DNA from 4 places in the Listeria grayi genome. Region 4 is predicted to be linked to each of the others. Evidence: riboswitches for the same ligand, from Rfam matches in the RefSeq annotation. Region 4 holds a riboswitch; each other region holds the start of a gene.
The links. A riboswitch is a leader RNA that binds a small molecule or an ion and turns the genes downstream of it on or off. The one in region 4 is predicted to bind S-adenosylmethionine.
Positions count from the first base shown of each region.

Region 1 (4,216 bases), 1.1 Mb from region 4:
AGTTGGATACTAAAATTTGAGCGCCATCTTTTAAGTCTTTCAGTGATTTTACTTTTTTCGAGTAGATGCCAAGTGGTTCTAAGTGAATAGCGCCGACATCAGCGAATTTATAGCCTTTTTGCTTTTCTTCTAATTCCAAATATGGTTTATGTTGGAAATAGTTAGCTGTCAAATCGCCTTCGTCTAGTGCTTTATTCGGTAACACATAGTCATTGTATTTCACGATTTTCAAGTTGATGCCTTTCTTTTTCAAGATCGGTTTTGCTTTTTCAAGAATAACTGCATGTGGTGAACTAGATGCACCTACGATCAATTCTTTGTTCTTGGAATCGCCTGAAGAACTTTTGCTTCCGGACCCGCAAGCCCCTAATACTAAAATAACTGCTAAAACTGCAAATAATGCTGTAAACTTTTTCATTTTTCCCTCTCCTTTTTTATCGTTTATCAAACGATTTGGTTAATAAATCTCCAATAATTTGGAAGATAAATACAATAATTAAAATAATCACGGTTGCAACGATCGTTATCTGAAAGTTCGCTTGTTGATAGCCATCGATATAGGCGGCGTTTCCAAGGCCACCTGCTCCAACCGCGCCTGCCATTGCTGTATAACTCACGAGTGAGATCGCTGTGACGGTGATCCCGGAAATTATCGCCGGCATGGCTTCTGGTAACAGCACTTTCCAAATGATAGTGAAAATATTCCCACCCATAGCTCTAGCGGCTTCGATAACGCCCTTGTCTACTTCGCGAAAGGCGATTTCTACCAAACGACCGTAAAAAGGTGCTGCGCCAATGATCAAAGCTGGAAGTGCGGCTTTTGGTCCAATGATCGTTCCGACTAGAAGTTTTGTCTCTGGGATCAATAAAATGATCAGGATGATAAATGGGATCGATCTGAAAATATTAACAATAACAGCTGTGATCCAATGGATGATCTTCTTCCAAATGCTGTCTTCGTTAGCTGTCAAAAACAGCAGCAATCCTAGAATGATTCCGATTATAAAAACCAGCACTAGGGAAATCACTGTCATATAAAGTGTTTCTTGGGTGGCAGTTCCAATCAACTGCCAATCCACATCTGGGAATAAATGGTTCATCATTTGCTGATCACTTCCGTTTCTACCTGCAATTGGTGAAATTGTTCAATACTCTTGGCGATACGCTCCGGCTCTCCTGTCAAATGAACATATAAGGTACCGTATGCACCGTTTTGCGTCTGTGTCAACGAACCATGCAGGACATTCAATGACACTTGCTGCGCCCTAACTACTTCTGAAATGATCGGTTGAGTCGCATTTTTATTTACAAACAGCAACTTCACGATCTCACCTTGCTCACCGTAATTTTCTAAGAGCAGTTGGATCAGTTCTTCTGTCTCATCGGAATCGGTCACTTGACGCACGAAACGTTTGGTCACTTGCTGCTGCGGATGCTGGAAAACATCGAGCACATTGCCGAGTTCTACTACTTTTCCTTCTTCCATGACAGCGACCCGATTACAGATTTTGCGGATAACATGCATTTCATGGGTGATGACAATAATAGTCAGATTGAGTTTTTTATTGATATCAAGCAGCAGATCCAGTACTTCATCCGTTGTTTGCGGATCGAGCGCACTAGTCGCCTCATCGCAAAGCAGTACATTTGGGTCATTGGCAAGCGCTCTGGCAATCCCGACACGCTGTTTTTGACCGCCACTTAATTCGGATGGATAGGAACGCTCTTTTCCTTCCAGCCCAACCAACCGGATCAGCTCATTGACACGCTGTTTTCTTTCTGCACCACGGATGCCAGCGATCTCCAGTGGAAAAGCGATGTTCTCAAAAACTGTTCGCGACCACAGCAGATTGAAATGCTGAAAAATCATACCGATCTTTTGTCTGGCTTTGCGAAGTTTGCCGCCACGAATCTCGCTGATGATATTCTCGCCGATCTGAACCGTTCCTTCTGTTGGAAGCTCCAAACCATTGAACATTCGGATCAATGAACTTTTCCCAGCACCGGAATAACCAACTACTCCAAAGATCTCACCGTCCTCGATTTGAAGGTCGACATGATCAACAGCACGGATTTTTTGCGATCTCGTTTTATAATCTTTCACTACTTGTTTGAGTGTAATCATTTTTTATTCACCTTTTTTTCTGTCAGAATATGAAAAAAGCCTTTCTGCAAGTGAGCAGAAAGGCGACGATTTAGAGGTCGATTACTTTCTTCTCATCTTCCAAAACAAATGTTTTGCATGAATTAGCACCTTAAGCAAATTGCTTAGGTTGCCGGGCTTCGTAGGGCATTTCCCTCCACCGCTCTTGATAAGAATATGATTTTATTAGTTATAATTGCTGTTCGTTTATATTACACCGAACTGCTTAATTTTGTCAACTATTGATTGAATACGAACAATTTTTCCGACTTTGATGCTCAGCAAGCGGTAATTTGACAATAAATGTCGTTTTGCGATTTTTGCTCTCTGCGGTCACGATCCCGCCGTGCTTCTCTACGATCGACTTCGCGATCGCAAGCCCAAGCCCCGTTCCAGTGGTCGTCCGATTTTTGTCGACTTTATAAAAACGATCGAATAAATATGGCAAATCGATAGCTGGGATTTCCTCTCCATAATTAGAAACCTCGACCACAGCCATTTCTTCTTCTTTTCGAGCTACGATCTCCAACTCATTTTCGCCATAGCGGAGCGCATTGGAAAATAAATTTTCAAATAGCCGCATGATCTGATTCCCATCACCTGTTACGATCAATTTATCAAGTTGATAGCTCTCATTGATCTTGATTTTTCGTTCAGCTGCTTGTGCTTCGAACTCTAAAACAAGCTGGCTCAGTAGTTCGTTCATATCAAGCATATCATGTTTCAGCGGATATTCCGTACTTTCCAAACGGGTATAGGAAAACAAGTCGTCAATCAACTTATGAAGATGCTTCGCCTTGCCATACACTAATTCGGTGTAATAGCGCAGTTCGATCTCATCACGATAGCGGTCTTCGTGAATAAAGCTTAGGTAACCCAAGATCGAAGTCAGCGGCGTCCGTAGATCATGTGATACGTTGGTAATCAAATCATTTTTCGCCTTTTGAGCTTGTGATTCTTGTTCCATAAGCACACGCTGCCGTTTACGCATATTCTCAATATTTTCTTCCAGCTCTTGGATATCCTTTACATAACTGGCGGTATCCACAGGACGGTCTTCCCGCAATGCAAAATTGATCGTCCGCAGCTGTTTCTTAAATATTTGATGCCGGCAAAAGCGGTAGAATAAATAGAAAATCAAAGTCGCGAGCAGTAGAACAACGATATATTTCGTGATCCCAAACCCGATAGACTCCCGCAGTTGGGTATATTTCGTCTTGCCAAATAGGCGGACAAAAGAATCTGATAATCCCTTGAGTACAATAGAATCATCGCGGATCGCTACTAACCAGAGATACATCGTCCGCAGCAAAAACAATGCGAACATCCATGATAAAACCGCAAAGAATGCTACCTGCCAAATATTCATCATTCGGCTGACATGTAGAAAGATTTTTTTAAAGTTCAATTTTATAGCCCACTCCCCAGATGGTCTTGATAACATTTTCTCCCGCCATAGCAACGCGAAGTTTATCTCGTAAATTACTGATGTGGACCATCACCGTTTTACTTGCTCCAAGCGCTTTCTCCTGCCAGATCTTTTCAAAAATATATTCTGAGCTAAAAACACGTCCCGGTTCACTGGCCAGCAAATATAAAATATCAAATTCGGAAGTCGTCAAATGTAGCTCTTTTTCATTCACCGTCACAATGTGCTGATCTTTATCGATCACGATCGGGCCAATGATCGTTTTAGCTGTATCGACACTACTATTGGCTCGGATATTCTGGATCCTTCTCAGAATCACTTTTACGCGTACAGATAGCTCAAGCGGATTGAAAGGCTTGACCATATAATCATCAGCTCCTGTTAAGAGCCCCATGATCTTGTCATTATCTTCTGCTTTCGCACTCAACATCAAGATCGGCGTCAAAATATTTTCATTGCGCATTTTTTTACAGACCTCTAGTCCGTCCATCTCCGGCATCATTACATCCAGAATCACTAAGGACGGCATTTTATCTTGAACGATCTCCCAGGCTTCTTTTCCATTATAGGCTTGATAGATCTGATAGCCCTCGTTTTGGAGGTATAGCTTTACCAAATCTACAATCTCTTTGTCGTCATCTGCA
Region 1 is NZ_LR134483.1:2,345,337-2,349,552, forward strand. It holds gene EL241_RS11595 (MetQ/NlpA family ABC transporter substrate-binding protein) at 1-418, opposite strand, end outside; gene EL241_RS11600 (methionine ABC transporter permease) at 435-1,103, opposite strand; gene EL241_RS11605 (methionine ABC transporter ATP-binding protein) at 1,100-2,125, opposite strand; SAM riboswitch class I at 2,215-2,319, opposite strand; gene EL241_RS11610 (sensor histidine kinase) at 2,379-3,557, opposite strand; gene EL241_RS11615 (response regulator transcription factor) at 3,541-4,216, opposite strand, start outside.
Region 1: it holds a riboswitch for S-adenosylmethionine, as region 4 does, so the genes downstream of both, EL241_RS11605 (methionine ABC transporter ATP-binding protein) here and metX (homoserine O-acetyltransferase MetX) in region 4, are expected to answer to the same signal.

Region 2 (4,216 bases), 500 kb from region 4:
TTGCCGTCTTCTTCTGCATAGAAAAATGGTTTGATCCCAAAATGATCGCGCGCACCATAAACTTGGTTTGTTTCTTTGTCCCAAATGACAAATCCAAACATACCGCGCAGGTGTTTTGCCGTTTCTTCTTTATGTTTAGCATACATTGCGATAATGACTTCTGTATCACTTTCTGTTTCAAAGTGCATACCCTCTTTTACCAATCCTTCACGTAGCTCTACATAATTATAGATCTCGCCATTGAAAATGATCCAATAACGTTCGTTTTCATAAGTAAGCGGCTGATGCCCGTTTTCTACATCTATAATACTCAATCGTCTAAATCCAAATTGGATATGTTCATCTGTATAATAGCCTTCGTCATCTGGACCACGATGAGTGATCATTTTATTCATTTCTCTAAATACGTCTTTTTCTTCGCCTGTAATCTCGGCGATGCGGTCATGCACGCATCCGATAAATCCACACATGCTCATTCTCCTCATCTTCATAATTCTTAAATCTAGTTATATCACAACGTCTATCATATCATAAAAAAGCGGTATTTGAATAGTGAAACAATGAATAGTTTTACAAGCAAAAATGTCCCTTGCCGGTCACTTGGCAAGAGACATTGAATCAAGCATTTTCTACTAAGGTACGCAAAGCATCTTTTTTATCGGTTTTTTCCCATGGTAAGTCGATATCCGCGCGGCCAAAGTGACCGAATGCAGCTGTTTGCTTGTAGATCGGTCGTCTTAGATCAAGCATTTGGATGATTCCTGCCGGACGTAAGTCGAATAATTGGTTCACCGCATCGATCAAAGCCTGTTCCGAATAGTTGCTTGTTCCATAAGTATCGATGGAGATACTCACTGGCTTAGCAACACCGATCGCATAAGCAAGCTGCACTTCTGCTTTGTCCGCCAAACCGCTGGCTACAATGTTTTTCGCTACATATCTAGCAGCGTATGCACCGGAACGGTCTACTTTGGTCGGATCCTTACCGGAAAACGCACCGCCGCCATGTCTTGCATAACCACCGTATGTATCTACGATAATTTTCCGGCCAGTCAACCCGGCATCCCCTTGTGGTCCGCCAATGACGAAACGGCCGGTTGGATTGATGAAGTATTTTGTATCTTCGTCTAATAAAGTTGGATCAATAACAGCACTGATCACATGTTCATGCAGATCTTTTGCGATTTGCGCTTGCTCGATGTCCGGATGGTGCTGCGTCGAGATAACGATGGTATCGACACGGCTAGGCTGATCATTTTCATCATATTCCACTGTAACTTGTGTTTTTGCATCTGGACGTAAATAATCGATTGTCCCATCTTTGCGCAATTCGGCGATTTTCCGTGATAAGCCATGTGCCAAGTAAATCGGCAGTGGCATTAACGTTTCTGTTTCATTCGTTGCAAAACCGAACATCAGCCCTTGGTCTCCAGCGCCGATCGATTCGATTGCTTCATCCTTTGTCAACCCTCGCGTTTCTAGTGCTTCATCCACACCTTGCGCGATATCTGGTGATTGTTCATCAATAGCTGTCAATACCGCACAGGTTTCTGCATCGAACCCGTATTTAGCACGTGTGTATCCGATCCCTTTGATCGTATCCCGTACGATTCTTGGGATGTCTACATAAACAGAAGTGGAGATTTCCCCTGCTACAAGCACAAGGCCAGTAGTAACTGTCGTTTCGCATGCAACTCGTGCATCTGGATCTTTCGCAATGATTGCATCTAAAATCGCGTCAGAGATCTGATCTGCGATTTTGTCTGGATGCCCATCAGAAACGGATTCTGATGTAAATAAGTGACGATTCTTTGCCAATTGTATTTCCTCCTTTAAATCTTACAAGGCGTCCGGGCTAAATAAAAACCTTTTCTCTAATATGGCCATAGGCGCACAGAGAAAAGGCAGAATTTGTATACCTTCGCTCTCATCGTTCAGGAAATCACTTTCCTGCAACAGGTTAGCACCTTACATCAATTTCATGTAGGTTGCTGGGCTTCAAAGGGCCAGTCCCTCTACCGCTCTGGATAAGATTAAATTTAATATTTGATTGTACTTCCACATCTTTAGAAGAATTCATGCGCTTCTTCAATCAGTGATAAAACTAATTATAAATTAAACTGTGGATAAAAGCAATATGAAAATCAAACAATGTTGGGTTCTTACAAGATTTTGATTTAAACAGCCGGAGTCGCCACTCCGATCGCATTTAAAAGCTCCATGATCTTGCCACGATACTTCGCCACAAAAGCATAGACGCGGTCGCCAAACCATTTTGCAAAAGGCAAATATAGTAGTAAAGACAGAATCGTTGTCAGTGGCAACTGCCAAAGGATCCTTCTGATCGCGCTGAAGCCACGCAGGACTTTTCCACTCGATGTCACTAGATGGATCTCTGATTCCAGTTCTTCTTGTGAAAACAGAACACCTTGATAGCGCTCTAGTTCGATCCATTCCAAATTTCGCAGCCAATCTAATTTTTTCGCCATATTTTTGGAAAGCCGGCAGAACCCGCAGTTTCCATCATACAAGACAATATCTTTCATCATAACCCCTCCTACTTTTCTTTTTCCGCTTATCATTAATTTAAACATATGGTATGATAGGAAAATAGAAATATAGTTCCGTTATCGAGCGTGGTAGTAGCAAGTCATTGCTTGAACGGAAACTGATTTTAATTTGGCAAGATGTATAAAGGAGTTTTTTTATGGATATTTTTCCTCTAGCAGGCATTATTTTTATTGGCTTTTTTGCAGTGATTTGTTTATTTGAATTTATTTTAAAATGGCGCTGGTTCAAATACTTGATCGTGACGCTCGCATTGATCGCAAGTGGCGTGATCTTTTTCTTCAGCTTTTACGGGGCTGGTTTAAGTCAAACCAAAATCGCGATCTCATTATTTTTAGCAACACTTGCAGCTTATATCTTTTCCCTGCTGCTCAGCCTGATCCACCTCTTTGTTCGGAGCGGCTCTAAGCCGAAAAAAGCAACCAAAGCATAAAATCTGAGCCCATTCTATGTAGAGTGGGCTTAGACTGAAGAAAAACACCATTTCAATCATTATCTTACTGTTTTCAGCTTGGTAAAAAATGATTAGATTCTAGGCAAAGCTGAGTACCGAAGCGGAGCGTACTTCTGTACGTGAGCACCGGAACGCAGGCTTTAACGACGAAGATGAGCCCATTCTGTGTAGAGTGGGCTCTTTATTGAAAGGAGATACAAGCATGCGAAGATACCAAAAACAGCTTTGGTTTTGCATCGTCTTTCTGGGAATTTTGCTGGTATTCTTTTTTTATTACAAAACTGCCCAGCCAAAACGAGCGCAAACTGATAAAACAGATAAAAAAATCTCCAATCTTATAAAACAAAAACATGTGAGTGGAACGCTTCTGCTTGCCGCTGATCACAAAGTCACCTCGATACATACTTATGGAGATGCGAATCATTCGACAAATAAGGCGAACCAAAAAGCGCAGCTCTATCCAATTGCCTCCTTGCAGAAATTATATACGGCGGTAATTGTCGGACAATTGATTGAAGAACACCGGCTTCGTTATGATAGCAAATTATCCGATTTTGTAAAAACTGCCCCTCAAGCTGATAAGGTCACTGTCGAGCAGTTACTGAGCCATACCTCAGGCTATTCCATGCCGGAAACCGCGCCAAGCACTCTATTGACTACCGAATCTACTGAATTGAGGAATGCAATCCAGCATACGACTTTTTCGGATAAACAGACGTATGCCTATTCTAATGTCAACTATACCTATTTAGCAGCGATCATTGCTGATTTAGAACAAAAAAGTTATCAAGCGGTCGTTCACAAGCGACTGCTCGATAAATGGCAACTCGCCCATACCCTTTTCTGGGATGAACTTCCTGCTACTGCCTTTCTCCCGAATGAGTACCGATATGATGAAGCAACCAAGCAAGAATATACACAGAAAGAACTGCAATATTCTCAGAAATTAATGAGTAGCCTGCTCGGTGCTGGTAATTTATACAGCAATGTCGAGGATCTCTGGCGTTTTCAAAGTTTGTTGACAACGAATAAACTGCTGACTGCGCAAACAACGAAAAAGATCTTGCTAGTTTCCGGATTTATGGATCCGGATACAGATAAGATCCGATTTAGCGGAAATATTTCGGCAGATGGACAACGAGGCGGCTTTGGTTCAGTCATCTACGGCGATCCGGACACAGGAAAATTTGTGAT
Region 2 is NZ_LR134483.1:1,213,742-1,217,957, reverse strand. It holds gene asnB (asparagine synthase (glutamine-hydrolyzing)) at 1-470, opposite strand, end outside; gene metK (methionine adenosyltransferase) at 619-1,818, opposite strand; SAM riboswitch class I at 1,925-2,034, opposite strand; gene EL241_RS05895 (thiol-disulfide oxidoreductase DCC family protein) at 2,178-2,549, opposite strand; gene EL241_RS05890 (membrane protein) at 2,708-3,001, shown strand; gene EL241_RS05885 (serine hydrolase domain-containing protein) at 3,225-4,216, shown strand, end outside.
Region 2: it holds a riboswitch for S-adenosylmethionine, as region 4 does, so the genes downstream of both, metK (methionine adenosyltransferase) here and metX (homoserine O-acetyltransferase MetX) in region 4, are expected to answer to the same signal.

Region 3 (4,216 bases), 480 kb from region 4:
TTTCCAATTTGCGCCACTATTGTTTCTTTATTTAGCTTAGTCATCCTATCTCCTCCTTTTCTACTTTTCCGTTACTTGGTATTCCGCACGAATTTCTTTAGTCGCTTTGACCATGTCTTTTAAAGCTGCAATCGTTTCTGGCTCTTTTCTCGTTTTCAGTCCACAATCTGGGTTGATCCAAAATTGTTTGACATCGATTGCACGAAGCGCACGTTTGATGTTGTCTTGGATCTCTTCAACGGTTGGAACACGTGGACTGTGGATATCATAAACACCCAGACCGATCTCTTTATCATAAGTTACTTCTTCAAACGTAGAGATGATCTCACCATGACTTCGCGAGGTCTCGATCGAAATCACGTCGGCATCTAGTGCGCTGATCGTATCGATAATATCATCAAAATCCGAGTAACACATATGCGTATGGATCTGCGTATCATTTTTGACAGAAGTCGTTGTTAGCTTGAATGAGTAAACGGCATCATCTAAATATTCTTTCCAACGTGATTCTTTAAGCGGCAGTCCTTCGCGAAGTGCCGGCTCATCAACTTGGATGACCCGAATGCCATTTGCCTCAAGCGCCTCTACTTCTGTACGGAGTGCCAAACCAACTTGATTCGCGACCTCGCTTTTTGGAATATCGTCACGCACAAAGCTCCAGTTGATGATCGTTACCGGTGCAGTGAGCATTCCTTTTACAGGACGATCTGTCAGCGATTGGGCATATACACTTTCTTTTACAGTGATTTCTTCTGTAAAAGCGACATCTCCGTAAATAAGTGGTGGACGTACCGCGCGGGAACCATAGGATTGTACCCAGCCGAATTTTGTCGCCTTAAAGCCAGCTAATTTCTGACCGAAATATTCGACCATATCCGTACGTTCGAACTCACCATGTACTAATACATCAATATCTAGATCTTCTTGGATCTCGATCCAGCGTTTGATTTCTGCTTTGATATACGTATCATAATCACTGTCGGATAAATTACCTTTCAGCCATTCTGCTCGTTTTTTCCGTACTTCAGGTGATTGTGGGAAGCTACCGATCGTCGTCGTCGGAAGTAATGGTAGTTTTAACCATTCGTGCTGCTGTTTGATACGTTCTGCAAATGGTAAGTCCCGTTCTACCGTGACATTTTCTAAATTCTTGATCGCTGTTTGGACTTCATTATTATTACGGTGCGAGGAAGCATTCAGTGCTGCAACTGCATTGGTAGAAGCCGCGAAATCAGCAGTTTCTTCACCATTCAGTGCTTTTGTCAAAAGAACGATCTCATCTAGTTTTTCATCAGCAAATGATAAACCATTCCACAATACTTCTTCTAGATCAGGTTCCGTCTTTTTAGTTACAGGTACATGCAGTAAAGAGTTTGACGGCTGGACAAAAATGGTTTCGGCCTTTGCAAGTGTAACGATTTTTTCAAGCAATGCTTTTTGTTTTGCCAAATCACTCCGCCATACATTACGCCCATTGATGATACCGACACCCAAAATTTTATCAGCTGGAAAGCCAAATTTCTCAAGTGCTTCCAAGGATTCCCCATGATCATGTACAAAATCGATACCAATCGCATCGACAGGCAATTTAACAATATCTTCATAATAGTCCAAACTTTCAAAATAAGTTTGGAGCTCGATTTTTATTTCTGGTGCCGCAGCACGGATCGCTTCATATGTTTTTTTATAAAGTCCCAGCTCTTCTTTCGGAAAACTTGTTGCTAGATAAGGTTCGTCGATCTGTACCCACTTCACGCCGCCTTCTTCCAGTTCTTTGATCAATTGAGTATATAGCGGGATAAATTGATCTAATAACCCTTCAAAATCGCCTTCGCTTCCTTTCCCTAATTTTAAATAAGTGATCGGCCCCACCACAACTGGTTTACCATCGATCCCAAGCTCTTCCTTTGCTTCCAAATAATATTTTAACGGGCGGTTGAAAGCTAAATGCGGTGCTGCATCTTTTAATTCCGGCACGATATAATGATAATTCGTATTAAACCATTTCGTCATTTCTGAAGCAACTGCGTTTTCCCGTCCTCGGGCAATTTCGAAATATGTATCTAAGGAAGGTTGATCCGTTTCGAAACGCTTCGGAATAACGCCGAATGTCAAACTTGTATCCAAAATATGATCATAATAACTAAAATCGCCGACAGGAATTAGTTCTACACCCTTCTCCTGTTGTTTCTTCAATGACTGCAATCGAATTTGTTTCGTTTCCTTTTCCAATTCTTCTTGCGAGATCGCACCATTCCAATAGCGCTCTAATGCTCGCTTCCATTCTCTTTTCTCCCCTAAACGCGGATACCCCAAATTTGAACTAATTGCTTTTACCATATATCTTTTCTCCTTTCTCCGAGCTTCCAACACACGAAAAAACCTCCCTAGAGAATTAGAGAGGTTGATTTATCACTGAAAAAATAATATCGCATCTCTCTTATCTCTCAAAGCTTACTGAAGCTTTGCAGGAATTAGCACCTTTTCAATAAAAAATTGAAAGGTTGCTGGGTTTCATCGGGCCAGTCCCTCTACCACTCATAATAAGAGCTAATATTTAGTTGGTGTTAACTTGTATTGTTTTCATAATTATACATAGCCATATCATGAAAAGCAACCCTTTTTTAGAAATTAACTGAATTTTGTTTATTATTTCCTCCATTAAAAAGCAACACTGTACCGGCCAACAATAGGGCGGCCACCGTATAATAAAAACTAGCCGGACCAAAGTGACTAATCAAATTTCCTGTAAAGATCGGCCCCACGATACTCCCAGCACTAAAACACATCCCCACGAGGATATTTCCAGCCGGCAATAGCTCCAATGCCGTTAAATCTGTCATATAGGATAAGCCGAGGGAATACAGCGAACCAAGAAAAATCCCTAGAATAAAGAACAGGAGAATAAAAAGTAGCGTGTGATGAACAAAAGCAAGTATTAAAAACAAAAATGCTCCCCCAATCGTCAGAAACGGCAATAAGTTTCCTCTTCCTACCCGGTCGCTAAAGATCCCGATCGGCAGTTGAAATAGAATCGTCCCTACTGAAAATGAGGATATAATAATGGTAATAACAGCCGTCCCCATCCCTTCACGCAGGCCAACAACTGGAAAAGTAGCATTCAATCCTGTTTCCAATACGCCATATAGAAATGGCGGAATCATTGCGACCCAGCTTGTTTTCAGCACGCTGGAAAACCGTTTAAAACTATCAAAGAAAGAAATCGCTCGGATTTTTTTGCCCGAGGAAATAAAACCATTATCTAATTTCCACAGAATGATCCAAGTGACTAAAATTAATAGTCCAGACAAATAAAATGGCAAATTTTGTGAGAAACTTGCTAGATTAACTAACTGTGGTCCCACGGCAAACCCTACGGAGAAAAACAGTCCATAGATGGACATATTCCTTCCTCTTTTAGAAGGGTCGCTTATCGCCCCGATCCAGGTTTGTGAAGAAAAGTGAAGCATATGATCACCGACTCCAATTAGTAAGCGCAGTAAAAACCAAAAATAAAGATTAAAGTAGATCGGAAATAAAAGAATGGCGACCCCTACTATCGCTGCTCCGACTAAAACAACTGGTTTAAAGCCATATTTATGAAGAGGTGCCTCAATAAAAGGTGATACTAGCAACACGCCAATATAAATTCCCGTGGCATGCAATCCGTTGATACTCGAAGAAATACCTTTTTCTTCAAAAATAATTGCAATCAAAGGCAACAATAACCCCTGAGATAATCCTGATATTGCAACTACTGTAGTTAAGACCCAAAATCGGAATCTATCCGTCATGAAGACACCTTCTTTCTACATACATAAAAAAAGTAATACCAAAGTTGGCATTACCTTTTTAAAATTATGACCCGTACGGGAATCGAACCCGTGTTACCGCCGTGAAAGGGCGGTGTCTTAACCGCTTGACCAACGGGCCTACATCTGGCGGAGAAGGAGGGATTTGAACCCTCGCGCCGCTTTCGCGACCTACACCCTTAGCAGGGGCGCCTCTTCAGCCACTTGAGTACTTCCCCAAATGTTTTAAAAAATCTATTCTTCTAAAGAATAACTCCACAGGTAGGACTCGAACCTACGACCGATCGGTTAACAGCCGATTGCTCTACCAACTGAGCTACTGTGGAATAAAATGGGCCTAAATGGACTCGAACCATCGACCTCACGCTTATCAGGCGTGCGCTCTAACCAGCTGAGCTATAGGC
Region 3 is NZ_LR134483.1:1,195,953-1,200,168, reverse strand. It holds gene EL241_RS05820 (aminotransferase class I/II-fold pyridoxal phosphate-dependent enzyme) at 1-44, opposite strand, end outside; gene metE (5-methyltetrahydropteroyltriglutamate--homocysteine S-methyltransferase) at 61-2,340, opposite strand; SAM riboswitch class I at 2,438-2,550, opposite strand; gene EL241_RS05810 (MFS transporter) at 2,625-3,794, opposite strand; tRNA gene EL241_RS05805 (tRNA-Glu) at 3,862-3,933, opposite strand; tRNA gene EL241_RS05800 (tRNA-Ser) at 3,940-4,030, opposite strand; tRNA gene EL241_RS05795 (tRNA-Asn) at 4,066-4,138, opposite strand; tRNA gene EL241_RS05790 (tRNA-Ile) at 4,145-4,216, opposite strand, start outside.
Region 3: it holds a riboswitch for S-adenosylmethionine, as region 4 does, so the genes downstream of both, metE (5-methyltetrahydropteroyltriglutamate--homocysteine S-methyltransferase) here and metX (homoserine O-acetyltransferase MetX) in region 4, are expected to answer to the same signal.

Region 4 (4,216 bases):
CGTAGCTTATCAATCTACTAGCAAAGAAGACAGTATCCTGTATTTCTGCGGAAAAAATGAGTTGATCGGTTTCTTACAACCGGAAATCGACAATCAGACATTATTCGGCTTCCGAGCCATCAGCGATGTGATCGTTTATAAATTCGATCATTCCTACTTACTGGAACGCATCAATGCCACTGCTGAACCAGTTCGCCTCATTCAGCAGCTATATATCGCTAATACGGAAGCTTTGTTGTGGCGCGAACAGCTACTTCACCTTCCTACCGATAAACGCATCCTTGCAGCCCTACTTGCGATCGGCGAAAAGTTTGGACGCACAGAACCAGACGGCTCGTATTTGATTCCATATTATTTCACTCAGAAAATTCTTGGGAGCTATTTACATATCGCTCGCACCTATGTAGCCATTAATCTGCAAAAGTTAGAAAAAGAGGGTATCCTTACGCTTTCCCCAAAACCATGGCAAATATACAAACCGGAAGAGCAGCAACTATTATTAAATGAATATTTTGCTTAGCTTGCCAACTTTTTGTCAAAAATCCGCCATTTTTCCCACTCCCTATTACTTATTCACTTATTATTTATAGCGGCAACATTGCTATTCTATAAAAAACATATAAAAGGAGCAAAAGAATGACAACAACGATCAAGAAATCACTTATTTGTTGGCTTGCTGTGCTTTTACTAATTTGTCTAAGCATCCCAAGCCATGTTTCGGCAGCTGCACCACTTGAAGGGCAAAAGATTGTCCATCCAAAAACGGCAGTAAGTTTCTCTACAGGACAAGTACCAACTCCACAAGACTTTGTTGCTCTTTCCGAACAGGAAACAATAGAAAAAGTCCACTTTAAAGGCGACGTGCCAGATACGGCAACAGCAGGAATGCATACTGCAACGCTAGTAGTGAACTATCAAGATGGTAGTCTGGAAACAATCACCGTTCCTTATAAAGTGGTTGCGATCCAGACGACAAATGTAACAGCCAAGCAAGATCTCCACTTCAAGCAAGGAGAAAAAACACCAGCAGCATCGGCGTTTATTACTGCGGAAGATCCTTCTAAGGTAAAATCCGCGGATTTCAAATCCGGAGCCGTACCTGATTTCACAACTGCTGGTCAAAAAACGATAGCGATCACGGTTGTATTTGCCGATGATACGTCCACAGAACTGCAAGTAAGCTATACGGTCACAGCGGTGCCACTCGCTCATCCAAAAACGGCACTTCGATTCCCAATCGGGAAAAAATTAGCAACAAGTGATCTACTTACAGCTGAATCCGGCGTTGCCCTTCGTGTCATAAAGGGACAGCTTTCTACTAGCAAAGTCGGTACTTTTTCTACAACAATCGAAGCTAAAAAAGGAGACCGCACCGAAACTTTTACAGTCAGCTACCAAGTAATCGATACCGAAAAACCACTTATCCAACCGAAAAAAGATCAACTTTTTGTATTCGACAAAGGTACTACCATCAAGCCACAAGATCTAGTGACAGCTACAGATAACAGCGGCAAGGTTTCACTTACTTTCAAAAAAGGATGGGCACCAAAACCGAATCAACTGGGCGATCAGCTTGTAAGAGTAGTGGCTACTGATCCAGCAGGGAATTTTTCCGATATCGAAATAGCCATTATGATCTGGAATGATGTACCAACTTTAAAAACACCAAAGCTCGATTTTTCCAAAACAACGGATCTCAAACTCGTTGGCACTGCCGATCCTCACACGCTAGTGTTTATTTTGGACGGATATAGCGAACTGATCGGGTCTACCTATGCGGATAAAAACGGCCATTTCGCACTTGAACTTGAAACAGCGCTTCCTGAAGGGATGATCGTCTCTTTGACTGCGACAGATGAAGCGGGAAATTATAGCGGTATGAGTACCTACTTCTATGATGAGGAGGAAGAGGATTATACGGATCACGAAGATGGCGGACCGGATGGCGATGACCTGCAAGTTATCATCACGAGCCAGCGGGAAAGCGGCTTAGACAACCAAAACAATACCCTCGTGCTTCGCTCTGCTCGTGTCAAAAAACTGCCTAAAACTGGCGATTCGTTTCCAGCAGCTTCAGCCGGCGGACTGCTAATTCTTTCAGCAGCCTATCTCTTGCTTCGGAAACCCAATATGCGCTGAGGACACCTTGACAATCCTTGCAATTAAGCGTAGTATAAAACTAATTTTATAACTATTTCTTATCTAGAAAGGTGGAGGGACTGGCCCTTTGAAGCCTTAGCAACCGGAATCTTAATTTACGGTGCTAATTCCAGCAGTATTTACTGAAAGATAAGTCGCGTTTATTCCATTAAAATCAACTCTAGCGACTTGTTCTCGCTAGAGTTTTTTTATTAAATCACGCATTAAAAGGGAGTGTTCGGAGTGTATTTAGAGCAAAAAGAGCTATTTGCCCACCATCCATTTATCTTAGAAAATGGGGAGCGGCTTGGTCCGATCACGATCGGTTATGAAACATATGGTACTTTGTCCCCTGAACGGGATAATTGTATTTTGCTGGAACATGCGCTTACCGGTACGGCACACGCAGCTAAACATGATGAAGCAGATACGCCTGGCTGGTGGGATCCGTATATTGGACCGGGCAAAACAGTTGATACGAATAAATATTTTGTTGTCTGTACCAATGTGTTTGGCGGCTGTAGTGGGACGACTGGTCCCTCCTCTATCAATCCACAAACAGGAGAGGCCTTTCGTCTTGAATTTCCAGGCTTTAGTGTAAAAGATATTATCAAAGTACAAAGAGAGTTGTTAGAAGAACTACATATAACGAAGCTAAAAGCAGTCATTGGTGGTTCAATGGGTGGTATGCAGGCAACACAATGGGCGATCGATTATCCGGAAATAACAGAGAGTATCATCAACATCGCCTCTCCCCTCGCTTGCGGTCCTGATGCAATCGGCTATAATCTGATCATGCGTATGGCGATCCTGAATGACCCTGATTTCAACGGTGGAAACTATGTCGGGCAACCAGAAGGCGGACTTGCCACAGCCCGAATGATCGGCATGATGACGTACCGGACAAGCGAATTGTTTTCCAAACGCTTTGAACGCTTTACTGTGGCGGAATCTTCCCCGCGAGCTTTTTCCAAAGAGCATTTCCAGATCGAGTCTTACTTGCAGTATCAGGGCGACAGTTTTGTGGAACGCTTTGATGCTAACAGCTATCTTTATCTGACCAAAGCGATCGATCTTTTCGATGTCACATCAGCAGCAGAAAATGAACGGCCACCATTTTCCGATATTTCCATTCCCTACTTATTGATTGGTATTACGACGGACCAACTGTTTCGCATCCATGATATCCGCAGACACTATCGCCTTTTAAAAGAGTGGCATGTTCCTGTCCACTATCACGAAATTGCTTCGGAATATGGACATGATGCTTTTTTAGTCGAAGAAGAAAAAGAAAAATTCGCGCCTGTCATTCAGCATTTTTTAGAAACAAAAACATTATCGACAATGCTATAAAAAAGCTGTCCTGATGGACAGCTTTTTTTATCGTACCAAAGCCAGCACCGATTCCTCTAAATCGTAATTGACTGCGGTAACACCATATTTTTCGTGTGATTTTGATTTGATCATAACGCTTTTTCTCTCGTGAGAAGCGACTTTGGCGATTCGCTTTTTTGTCCCTGTCTTGGTGTCTATTGCATATACATTGTAACCTACGACGGCTGCTTCCGGTGTGGAATGCCAGCTCAATGTCTGACCGCTTTTTTCAAGGTGGGTCGGGGCAACTGGTTTTTGCAAATGTTCTTGCCCGGAGTCATTCGTTAATTCTGCTGAAACTACCAGACGATCGATATGAGTTCGGCGCTTATGGTCAAAGGTTCCGGTGCAGGTAATCAAGTTAAGCATCGGCTTTGTATTGCTGCCAAAGATTTCAGATACTGGAGCTTTTTCTGCTAAATAACTTTTTTTCGTGCGAACAGTAAATGTCAGTTTGCGCTTGTTTTTATCATAGAGGTAAATATTGTCGCCAGGCTGTAGTTCTTTCAAATAAAAAAATACGGCTGGTCCTTTTTTACTGTCTACATGACCTGCGATCACTGCATTCCCATTGCTACCGGGATGTGTACCCGGCGAATACCATCCTGTTTCGACTGTATTCGCTGGTACTTCCATTTCCCCGTTTTTTGCTTCTCCAACGGTCTTCACAGCAGCCTTTGCTTGGATTGCAGGGATCTCGATT
Region 4 is NZ_LR134483.1:715,588-719,803, reverse strand. It holds gene EL241_RS03450 (Crp/Fnr family transcriptional regulator) at 1-520, shown strand, start outside; gene EL241_RS03445 (Rib/alpha-like domain-containing protein) at 637-2,139, shown strand; SAM riboswitch class I at 2,196-2,296, shown strand; gene metX (homoserine O-acetyltransferase MetX) at 2,383-3,492, shown strand; gene EL241_RS03435 (class F sortase) at 3,520-4,216, opposite strand, start outside.